2 linked regions of the Actinoplanes teichomyceticus ATCC 31121 genome follow. The protein of the gene in region 1 interacts with the protein of each later gene in a pairwise test. Links are inferred from orthologs where the notes say so. Each region holds a gene or a part of one and is shown in the gene's direction. Other genes may lie near its edges.

Region 1 (4,443 bases):
CGCCTCCCGCACCCGCGACGCGGCGCCGGCGACCGCGGAGGCGGCACGGCGCAGCTGACCGGTGTCCACGTCGAGATCGGGATTCATGGCGGCAACCTCCTGGGCCGGGGACGGACGCGCCGACGGTAGGCGGTTCCCGAAGCCGCCGGGGACCCCTGTGGACAACGCTGCGCAGCATGTCCACAGGGCGGCGGGGACCGTTAGGGTGTCCGTTGTGATCGTGTCTGTCGGCATCGACGTCGTCCTGGTGGACCGCTTCGCCCGTGCGCTCGATCGGACCCCGCTGCTCGCCGACCGCCTGTTCACCGAGGCGGAGCGGCTGACCGGGTCGGGCAACCCGCGCTCGGCGGAGTCGCTGGCCGCCCGGTTCGCCGCCAAGGAGGCGGTGGCCAAGGCGCTGGGCGCCCCGGCCGGGCTGCGCTGGCACGACTGCGAGATCGTCAGCGACCCGGACGGCCGTCCCTGGTTGACCGTTTCGGGTACGGTCGCCGCCGCCGCGACCGAGCGCGGCATCAGCCGGTGGCACCTGTCGCTGTCGCACGACGGCGGGATCGCGTCCGCGATGGTGGTCGCCGAGGCCTAGGAGGGACGACGCATGCGGCAGGCATGGCGGGTCGCGGACGTACGCGCGGCGGAGCAGACCCTGATGGCGACGCTGCCGGAGGGCACGCTGATGCGGCGGGCCGCGGCCGGCCTGGCCCGGCGCTGCGCGCTGCTGCTCGGGGACACCGGCGGCGTCTACGGCGCCCGGGTGCTGCTGCTGGTCGGCAGCGGCGACAACGGCGGCGACACGCTCTACGCCGGCGCGGCGCTGGCCGCCCGCGGCGCTCAGGTGCGTGCACTGCTGCTCACCCCGGACCGGGTGCATCTGGCCGGGTTGGCCGCGCTGCGCCGGTCCGGTGGATTCACCACGACCGACCTGCCCGCCCGGGCCGACCTGGTGCTCGACGGCATCGTCGGGATCGGCGCGGCCGGCGGTCTGCGCCCGGCGGCCGCGGCGCTGGTGAGCCGGCTCGGCGAGCTGCGCGGCCGGACCGGGCAGCGGCCCCCGGTGGTGGCCGTGGATGTGCCCAGCGGGGTGGCCGTGGACACCGGCGACGTGCCGGGCGAGGCGGTGACCGCGGACGTCACGGTGACCTTCGGCTGCCTGAAGCCGGCCCACGTGGCCGGTCCGGCGGCGCCCCGCTGCGGGCAGGTCGAGCTGGTCGACATCGGGCTGGGACCGGTGCTGGTCACCGATCCGGCGGTGCGGGTGGCCGAGGCGGCCGACGTCGCGGCCTGGTGGCCCCGGCCGGGGGCGGCCTCGGACAAGTACACCCGCGGCGTGGTCGGCCTGGCCACCGGCTCGGCGCGGTACCCGGGCGCCGCGCTGCTGTCCACGGCCGGGGCGCTGGCGGGGCCGGCCGGGATGGTGCGCTACGCCGGCAGCGCCCACCGGGAGGTGGTCCGCGCCCACCCGTCGGTGGTGGCCGCGCCGCGGGTGGGCGACGCCGGCCGGGTGCAGGCCTGGGCCTGCGGCTCCGGGCTGGGCACCGACCACGCCGCGCGTACCGAGCTGCGCAGCGTGCTGGCCACCCCGCTGCCGGTGCTGCTGGACGCGGACGCGATCACCCTGCTGGTCGGCGGCGAGCACGCCGAGGACCTGCGCCGGGACGCGCCGCTGGTGCTGACCCCGCACGACGGCGAGTTCAAGCGGCTGGCCGGGGAGGCGCCGGGCGCCGACCGGATGGGCGCGGCGGCCCGGCTGGCCGCCTGGACCAATGCCGTGGTGCTGCTCAAGGGCGACCGGACGATCGTGGCGTCCCCGGGCGGCGAGATCTGGGCCAATCCCACCGGCACCGCGGCGCTGGCCACCGCGGGCAGCGGCGACGTCCTGGCCGGCTTGCTCGGGTCGCTGCTGGCGGCCGGCGTGCCGGCGGTCCGGGCGGCGGTGGCCGCGGCGTACGTGCACGGCCTGGCGGGCCGCCACGCGGCGCTGGCCGGGCCGGTGACCGCGCCGGACATCGCCGCGGCCGTGCGCCCGGTCCTGGCCGCTCTGCTGGGGTGACCACCCGGTCCGGGGGAAACTGTCGTACCCCTCAGTAGGGTGGATGGCATGTGGCAGGCCGAAGTCCGTGTCGATCTGGACGCCATCCGGGACAATGTCGCGATGCTGCGCGCCGGCACCTCCGCCGAGGTGCTGGTCGCCGTCAAGGCCGACGGCTACGGCCACGGCATGGTCCCGGCCGCCCGGGCCGCGGTGGCCGGCGGCGCGACCTGGCTCGGGGTGGCCACCCTCGACGAGGCGCTCCAGCTGCGCCGGGCCGGTCTCGAGGCGCGGGTGCTGGCCTGGCTGATCGCGCCCGGGCTGCCGCTGCACGAGGGGGTCGCGGCCGGGATCGACCTGAGCGCCGCCACCCCCGGCCTGCTCGGCGAGCTGGTCACGGCCGCGCGCCGGGCCGGGCGGACCGCCCGGGTGCACCTGAAGCTGGACACCGGGCTGGCCCGCGGCGGGGCGGCGCCCGCCGGGTGGCCGGCGCTGTTCGAGGCGGCGGCCAAGGCGCAGGCCGACGGCGACCTGGAAGTTGTCGGGGTGTGGAGCCACCTGGCGTGCGCCGACGACCCGGGGCACGAGTCGATCGACCGGCAGCTCGCCGCCTTCACCGCCGGGCTGGCCCTGGCCGGGGAGTATGCGCTGACCCCGCGGTACCGGCACATCGCCAACTCGGCGGCCACCCTGACCCGTCCGGACGCCCACTTCGACCTGGTCCGGGTCGGCATCGCGGCGTACGGGCTGTCCCCGATCGCCGGCCGCACCTACGGGCTGCGCCCGGCGATGACCGCCCGCGCCCGGGTGACCATGACCAAGCGGGTGCCGGCCGGCCAGGGCGTGTCGTACGGCCTGACCTACCACACCGCCGCGGAGACCACCCTGGCCGTCGTCCCCCTGGGCTACGGCGACGGGGTGCCCCGGCACGCGTCCAGCGCCGGCCCGGTGCGGATCGGCGGGACCACCGCGCGGATCGCCGGCCGGGTCTGCATGGACCAGGTGGTGGTGGACGTCGGCGACGCCCCGGTGGCGCCCGGCGACGTGGCCACCCTGTTCGGCCCGGGCGACGACGGCGCCCCGACCGCCGACGACTGGGCGGCGGCGACCGGCACCATCAACTACGAGATCGTCACCCGGTTCGGCAGCAGCCGGGTGCCCCGGGTCTACACCGGGGAGGTCGCGTGAGCCCGTCGCGGGCGGCGCGGCGGGCCGGGGTGGCCGGCGCCGTGCTCGGTGTCGCGGCGGCCGGGCTGGCCACCGCGTTCGCCGTCGAGCGGGTGCTGGTGCGCCGCTCGGTCAACAAGCCCGGTGACCCGTATGTCGACGAGCCGTTCGGCGCGCAGCCGTTCGACGAGCAGCTGACGGTGACCGCGGCGGACGGCACGGAGCTGCACGTGGAGATCGTGCTGCCCGGGCAGCCGGGCGCGCCCGCGGCAGGGCGGCCCGGCGTGGCCGGGGAGGGGCGCGCGGGCGTGGCCGGGGAGGGGCGCGCGGGCGTGGCCGGGGAGGGGCGCGCGGGCGTGGCCGGGGAGGAGCGCGCGGGCGCGGACGAGGGGAAGCCGACGATCGTCTTCGTGCACGGCTTCGCCCTGGACATGGGCACCTTCTACTTCCAGCGCAAGGTGCTCGCCGAGCGCGGCGAGCACCGGCTGGTCTTCTACGACCAGCCCGGGCACGGCCGCTCCAGCAAGCTGCACTCCGGGACGTACGACATCGCCGCCCTGGGCCGGTCGCTGGCCGCGGTGCTCGACGCGACCGTTCCGGACGGGCGCATCATCCTGGTCGGGCACTCGATGGGCGGCATGACCATCATGGCGTTCGCCGAGCAGTACCCGGAGTGGTTCGGCAACCGGGTGGTCGGCGTGGTGCTGATGTCCACCTCGGCCGGCCTGTTCGACAAGGCCACGCTGGGTGTGACGAACGTGGTGGCCCGGGCCAGCGCGCCGTTCTTCCCGCTCTGGGACAAGGCGGCCCGGCTGGGCGGCGGCACCATCGACCGGGCCCGGGTGGCCTCCTCCGACCTGGCCTGGCTGCTCACCCGGCGGTACGGCTTCGGCGAGGCCCGGCCCAGCCCCACGCTGGTCACCTTCGTGGAGAGCATGAACTCCCGCACCTCGGTGGAGACGCTCACCAAATATCTGAACACGCTCTACCGGCACAGCCGGCTGCCGGCGCTGTCCGCGCTGCGCGGCGTCCCGGTGCTGGTGGTCGTCGGCACCCGGGACTACCTCACCCCGGTCACTCACTCCGAGCAGATCATCGAGCAGCTGCCCGAGGCCGAGCTGCTGAAGGTCGAGAACAGCGGGCACGTTGTGATGCTGGAGAAGGCCGACGAGGTGAACGCGGCCCTGATCCCGTTCCTGGAGAAGATCTCGTGAAGCTGACCACCGTCGAACAGACCCACGCGTTCGGCC
Region 2 (4,708 bases), 7.2 Mb from region 1 along the record:
CGCAGGAGGGCCGCCCGGCCGAGTTCGACGCGCTCTGCGAGGGCGGGACGAACTTCAACGGGTTCTACGGCCACGGCATCGTGGACGCGTACGCGGCGGTCGGCGGCCGCTGATCGTCCCTCGACGACCGCCCCGTCCGTGTCCCGCGGGCGGGGCGGTCGTCCCCGGCGCCGGGTCGGTACCCTTGTACGGTGACTCTGCGCCTGTACGACACCGCGACCCGATCGGTCCGGGACTTCGTCCCGATGACGCCCGGTCAGGTGGGGATCTACCTGTGTGGCGTCACCGTGCAGTCACCTCCGCACATCGGTCACCTGCGGTCCGCCGTCAACTACGACGTGCTGCGCCGCTGGCTGCTGCACACCGGGCTGGAGGTCGCCTTCGTCCGCAACGTCACCGACGTGGACGACAAGATCCTGCAGAAGTCGCTGGAGCAGCAGAGGCCGTACTGGGCCATCGCCTACGCGAACCGGCTCCTGCTGGACCGCGACTACCGCGCGCTCAACGTGCTGGCCCCCACCTACGAGCCGCTGGCCACCGGGCACATCACCGAGATGCACGACCTGATCGCCGCGCTGATCGAGCGCGGTCACGCGTACCCGTCCGCGGCCGCCAACGGCGACGTCTACTTCGACGTCGGCTCCTTCCCGGAGTACGGCGCGCTGTCCGGGCAGAAACCGGACGACATGCGGTCGGCCGGCGACGCGCCGGAGCGCGACAAGCGCGACGTGCGCGACTTCGCCCTGTGGAAAGGCGTCAAGGCGGACGAGCCGCAGGACGCGTACTGGCCGTCCCCGTGGGGGCGGGGCCGTCCCGGCTGGCACATCGAGTGCTCCGCGATGGCCCGGCGCTATCTCGGCGACGAGTTCGACATCCACGGCGGCGGCCTCGACCTGACCTTCCCGCACCACGAGAACGAGCAGGCCCAGTCCCGGGCGGCCGGGCTCGGGTTCGCCCGGTTCTGGGTGCACCACGCGCTGCTGAACCTGGGCGACTCCAAGATGAGCAAGTCGCTGGGCAACGTGATCGACCTGACCGCGGTGACCGAGGCCGGCATCCGCCCGGTCGAGCTGCGCTACTACCTGGGCAGCCCGCACTACCGCTCGCGGATCGACTACACCGACGACGCGCTGCGCGAGGCCGCGGTGGCGTACAAGCGGATCGAGGGTTTCGTGCAGCGCGCGGCCGAGATCGTCGGCCCGGGCCGGCCCAAGGCGGTCCCGCCGGCGTTCGCCGAGGCGATGAACGACGACCTGAACACCTCGGCGGCGCTCGCGGTGGTGCACGACACCATCCGGGAGGGCAACACCGCCCTGACCGCCGGTGACGAGCCGGCGATCCGCGGCGCGCTGACCGCGGTCCGCGCCATGCTGGGGGTGCTGGGCCTCGACCCGCTCGACGACGCCTGGGGTGGCGGCGAGGGCGGCAACGACCTGAAGCCGGTGGTCGACTCGCTGGTCGCCCTGGCTCTGGAACAGCGGGCGCAGGCCCGGGCACGGAAGGACTGGGCGGCCGCCGATCAGGTGCGCGACCAGCTCAAGAACGCGGGTATTCAGGTGGAGGACACTCCGGCCGGTCCGCGCTGGACGGTAGGAGAGCAGCACTGATGCCGGGTAATTCACAGAACGCGAGCAAGCGGGCGACCGCCAAGAAGGGCGCCCCGGTCGGCTCGGGCGGCAAGAACCGCGCCAGGCTCAAGGGGCGCGGCAAGACCCTGCCGGCCGACGAGCGGCCCTGGCACAAGGCGTACTCGGGCACCGAGAAACTGCCCGACAAGACCGCGCGCAAGCAGGAGAAGGAGCGCCGCGCGGCGGCGGCCGAGGGCCGCGCGCCCAAGGTCGGCATGCCCGGTACCAAGGACACCACGTGGGGTCGCGGCGGTGGCCGGGGCGCCGGTGTCAGCCGTCCCAGCGCCGTGCGGGGTGGCCGGGCGGCCGGTCCGCGCGGCCCGCGGGTCGCGCCGGGCCGCAAGTCCAACCCCACCAAGGAAGGCCCCGAGCTGCTGCTCGGCCGCAACCCGGTGGTGGAGGCGCTGCGCGCGCTGGTGCCGGCCACGGCGCTGTACGTGGCGCAGGGCATCGACATCGACGAGCGGGTCGCCGAGATCGTCCGGACCTCCGCCGACCGGGGCATCCCGATCCTGGAGGTCAGCCGCAACGAGCTGGACCGGATGACCGGCGGGGTGCTGCACCAGGGTGTCGGCCTGCAGGTGCCGCCGTTCGCGTACGAGGACTTCGACGACCTGGTCGCCGCCGCCCTGGAGCAGACGTCGCCGCTGCTGGTGGCCCTGGACGGGATCACCGACCCGCGCAACGTGGGCGCGGTGATCCGGTCGGTGGCCGCGTTCGGCGGGCACGGCGTGTTCCTGACCGAGCGGCGGGCCGCCGGCATCACCGCGACCGCCTGGCGCACCAGCGCCGGCGCGGCCGCCCGCGTGCCGGTCTCCCAGGTCGTCAACCTGACCCGGGCGATCAAGTCGGCGCAGAAGGCCGGTTTCACCGCGATCGGCCTGGACGCCGACGGCGAGACCGACCTCTACCAGCTGGAGGCGGCGATCGGGCCGCTGATCGTGGTGGTCGGCTCGGAGGGGCGGGGCCTGTCCCGGCTCGTCGGCGAGACCTGCGACCTGCGGGTGCGCATCCCGATGGCCTCCGACGTGGAGTCGCTGAACGCCAGCGTCGCCGCCGCCGTCACCCTCGCCGAGGTGTCCCGCCGCCGCATGCGGGCCTGACGTCGTACGGAAAAAGGGCCCGGCGATCAACCGCCGGGCCCTTTTCCATGTCTCCGCCAGCCGGAATTCCCCCGGCGTCGCCCCCAGCAGACCCGAGCGACTCCGGGCGTCACTTCCGCCGCACCGGCAGCAACCCGAATCGGGCGAGGAACGAAGCCCGACCCGGCCCAGCCGCCGCAACCTCCGTAACGCGGGGGTACGGGGGTCGGCCCCGGGCAGAATGCGTGCGCGGCCGAGGTCCGCGCACTCCGCGGACACCGGGCGGCCGCCGCCGAGCCCCCGGTCGGGATCGAACCGACGACCTCCCGTTTACAAGACGGGTGCTCTGGCCAGCTGAGCTACAGGGGCGAATGGCCTCAGCATAACGTCCCGACCCGCGGCCGCCATCTTGGCAGGTCGGTCAAAAACAAATACGGTGGCGGGGCTGTTCCTTCTACTCGGATCGTCCGGCACGTTCCTGCCGGTGGAAAGGAAGTCGATTCACCATGGCTACCGTCACGTACGAGAAGGCCTCCCGGATCTACCCGGGTTCCGAGCGCCCCGCGGTCAACGAGCTGAACCTCGAGATCGGCGACGGCGAGTTCCTCGTCCTGGTCGGCCCGTCCGGTTGTGGTAAGTCCACCAGCCTGCGCATGCTCGCCGGCCTGGAGGATGTCGACCGCGGCCGCATCCTGATCAACGACAAGGACGTCACCCACCTGCCGCCGAAGTCCCGTGACATCGCCATGGTGTTCCAGAACTACGCGCTGTACCCGCACATGACGGTGTACGAGAACATGGCGTTCGCCCTGAAGCTGCGCAAGACGCCGAAGGCGGAGATCGACCGCGCGGTCAAGGAGGCGGCTTCGCTGCTGCAGCTGGAGGAGTACCTGTCGCGTAAGCCGAAGGCGCTCTCCGGTGGTCAGCGTCAGCGTGTCGCGATGGGCCGCGCGATCGTCCGGCAGCCGCAGGTGTTCCTCATGGACGAGCCGCTGTCGAACCTGGACGCGAAGCTGCGTGTGCAGACCCGCTCGCAGATCGCCACGCTGCAGGCGAAGCTCGGTGTCACCACCGTCTACGTCACCCACGACCAGGTCGAGGCCATGACCATGGGGCACCGGGTGGCGGTCATGCTGGACGGCGTGCTGCAGCAGGTGGACACCCCACGGGCGCTCTACGACACCCCCGGCAACGTCTTCGTCGCCGGCTTCATGGGCTCCCCGGCCATGAACATCAAGACCGTGCCGCTGACCGAGGCGGGCGCCAGCTTCGGCGCGCTGACCGTCCCGCTGACCCGCGAGCAGGTCGCCACCGCGCAGAACGGCGGGGACGGCAAGGTCACCATCGGTTTCCGCCCGGAGGCCGCCGCCGTCGTCACCGAGTCGGCCGGCGCGCTGCCGATCAAGGTCGACCTGGTGGAGGACCTGGGTTCGGACGCGAACGTGTACGGCCACGCCGACCTGGCGGGCGGCTCGGAGCGGTTCGTGGTCCGGACCGAGCGGCGCTACATGCCGCACATGGGCGAGACCGTCTACATCAAGCCGAACCCGGAGGCGATCCACGTCTTCCACGCCGGTACCGGCGTCCGGGTCTGATCTGACGTTCCACGGTGAGGCCGCCCGTCGCCGGGCGGCCTTTTCCGTGGGTACGGACGTTCTCCGCCGGCCGGGAGCGGTCCGGACCGGCGGGACGGCGTCCGTGGCCGGCTCAGCCGGCCGGGAGGAATCCCTCCGCCCGCAGCCACGCCTCGCACGCCGGTGCCCAGCGCGCCGTGTGCGGGATGTGGAGGTCGCCGTGCGCGCCGTAGGCGACGCCGTCCGCCAGGCCGAGCCCGTGCCGCCCGCGGGGATAGATGTGCAGTTCGACCGGGATGCCGGCGTGGAACAGGGCGGTCGCGTAGGCGAGCGCGTTCGGGAATCCGGGCGGGTCCTCGGCGGTGGCCCAGAGGAACGTCGGCCCGGTGCCGGCGTCGACGTTGCGGGCCGGCGACAGTTCGTC

Evidence for each region. The genes of interacting proteins can lie anywhere in the genome.
Region 2: the proteins of ACTEI_RS03275 (region 1) and rlmB interact in binary tests that used the Escherichia coli proteins (3 or more experiments, as listed by UniProt). The link is inferred for Actinoplanes teichomyceticus ATCC 31121 from one-to-one orthologs.

What each region holds. Positions count from the first base shown.
Region 1 is NZ_CP023865.1:695,750-700,192, forward strand. Bases 1-2,821 are described here. They hold ACTEI_RS03275 (NAD(P)H-hydrate dehydratase), read left to right. Parts: upstream 1-595; coding sequence 596-2,047; downstream 2,048-2,821. Other genes in these bases: ACTEI_RS03265 (hypothetical protein), read right to left, coding at 1-87; ACTEI_RS03270 (holo-ACP synthase), read left to right, coding at 215-583; alr (alanine racemase), read left to right, coding at 2,096-2,821. Also shown: more of alr, read left to right, coding at 2,822-3,214; tRNA (adenosine(37)-N6)-threonylcarbamoyltransferase complex ATPase subunit type 1 TsaE, read left to right, coding at 4,404-4,443. UniProt on the Escherichia coli protein: Bifunctional enzyme that catalyzes the epimerization of the S- and R-forms of NAD(P)HX and the dehydration of the S-form of NAD(P)HX at the expense of ADP, which is converted to AMP.
Region 2 is NZ_CP023865.1:7,875,429-7,880,136, reverse strand. Bases 670-3,668 are described here. They hold rlmB (23S rRNA (guanosine(2251)-2'-O)-methyltransferase RlmB), read left to right. Parts: upstream 670-1,606; coding sequence 1,607-2,731; downstream 2,732-3,668. Other genes in these bases: ACTEI_RS34725 (ABC transporter ATP-binding protein), read left to right, coding at 3,217-3,668; cysS (cysteine--tRNA ligase), read left to right, coding at 670-1,607. Outside these bases: ACTEI_RS34745 (S8 family serine peptidase), read left to right, coding at 1-113; more of cysS, read left to right, coding at 192-669; more of ACTEI_RS34725, read left to right, coding at 3,669-4,305; ACTEI_RS34720 (alpha/beta hydrolase), read right to left, coding at 4,418-4,708. UniProt on the Escherichia coli protein: Specifically methylates the ribose of guanosine 2251 in 23S rRNA.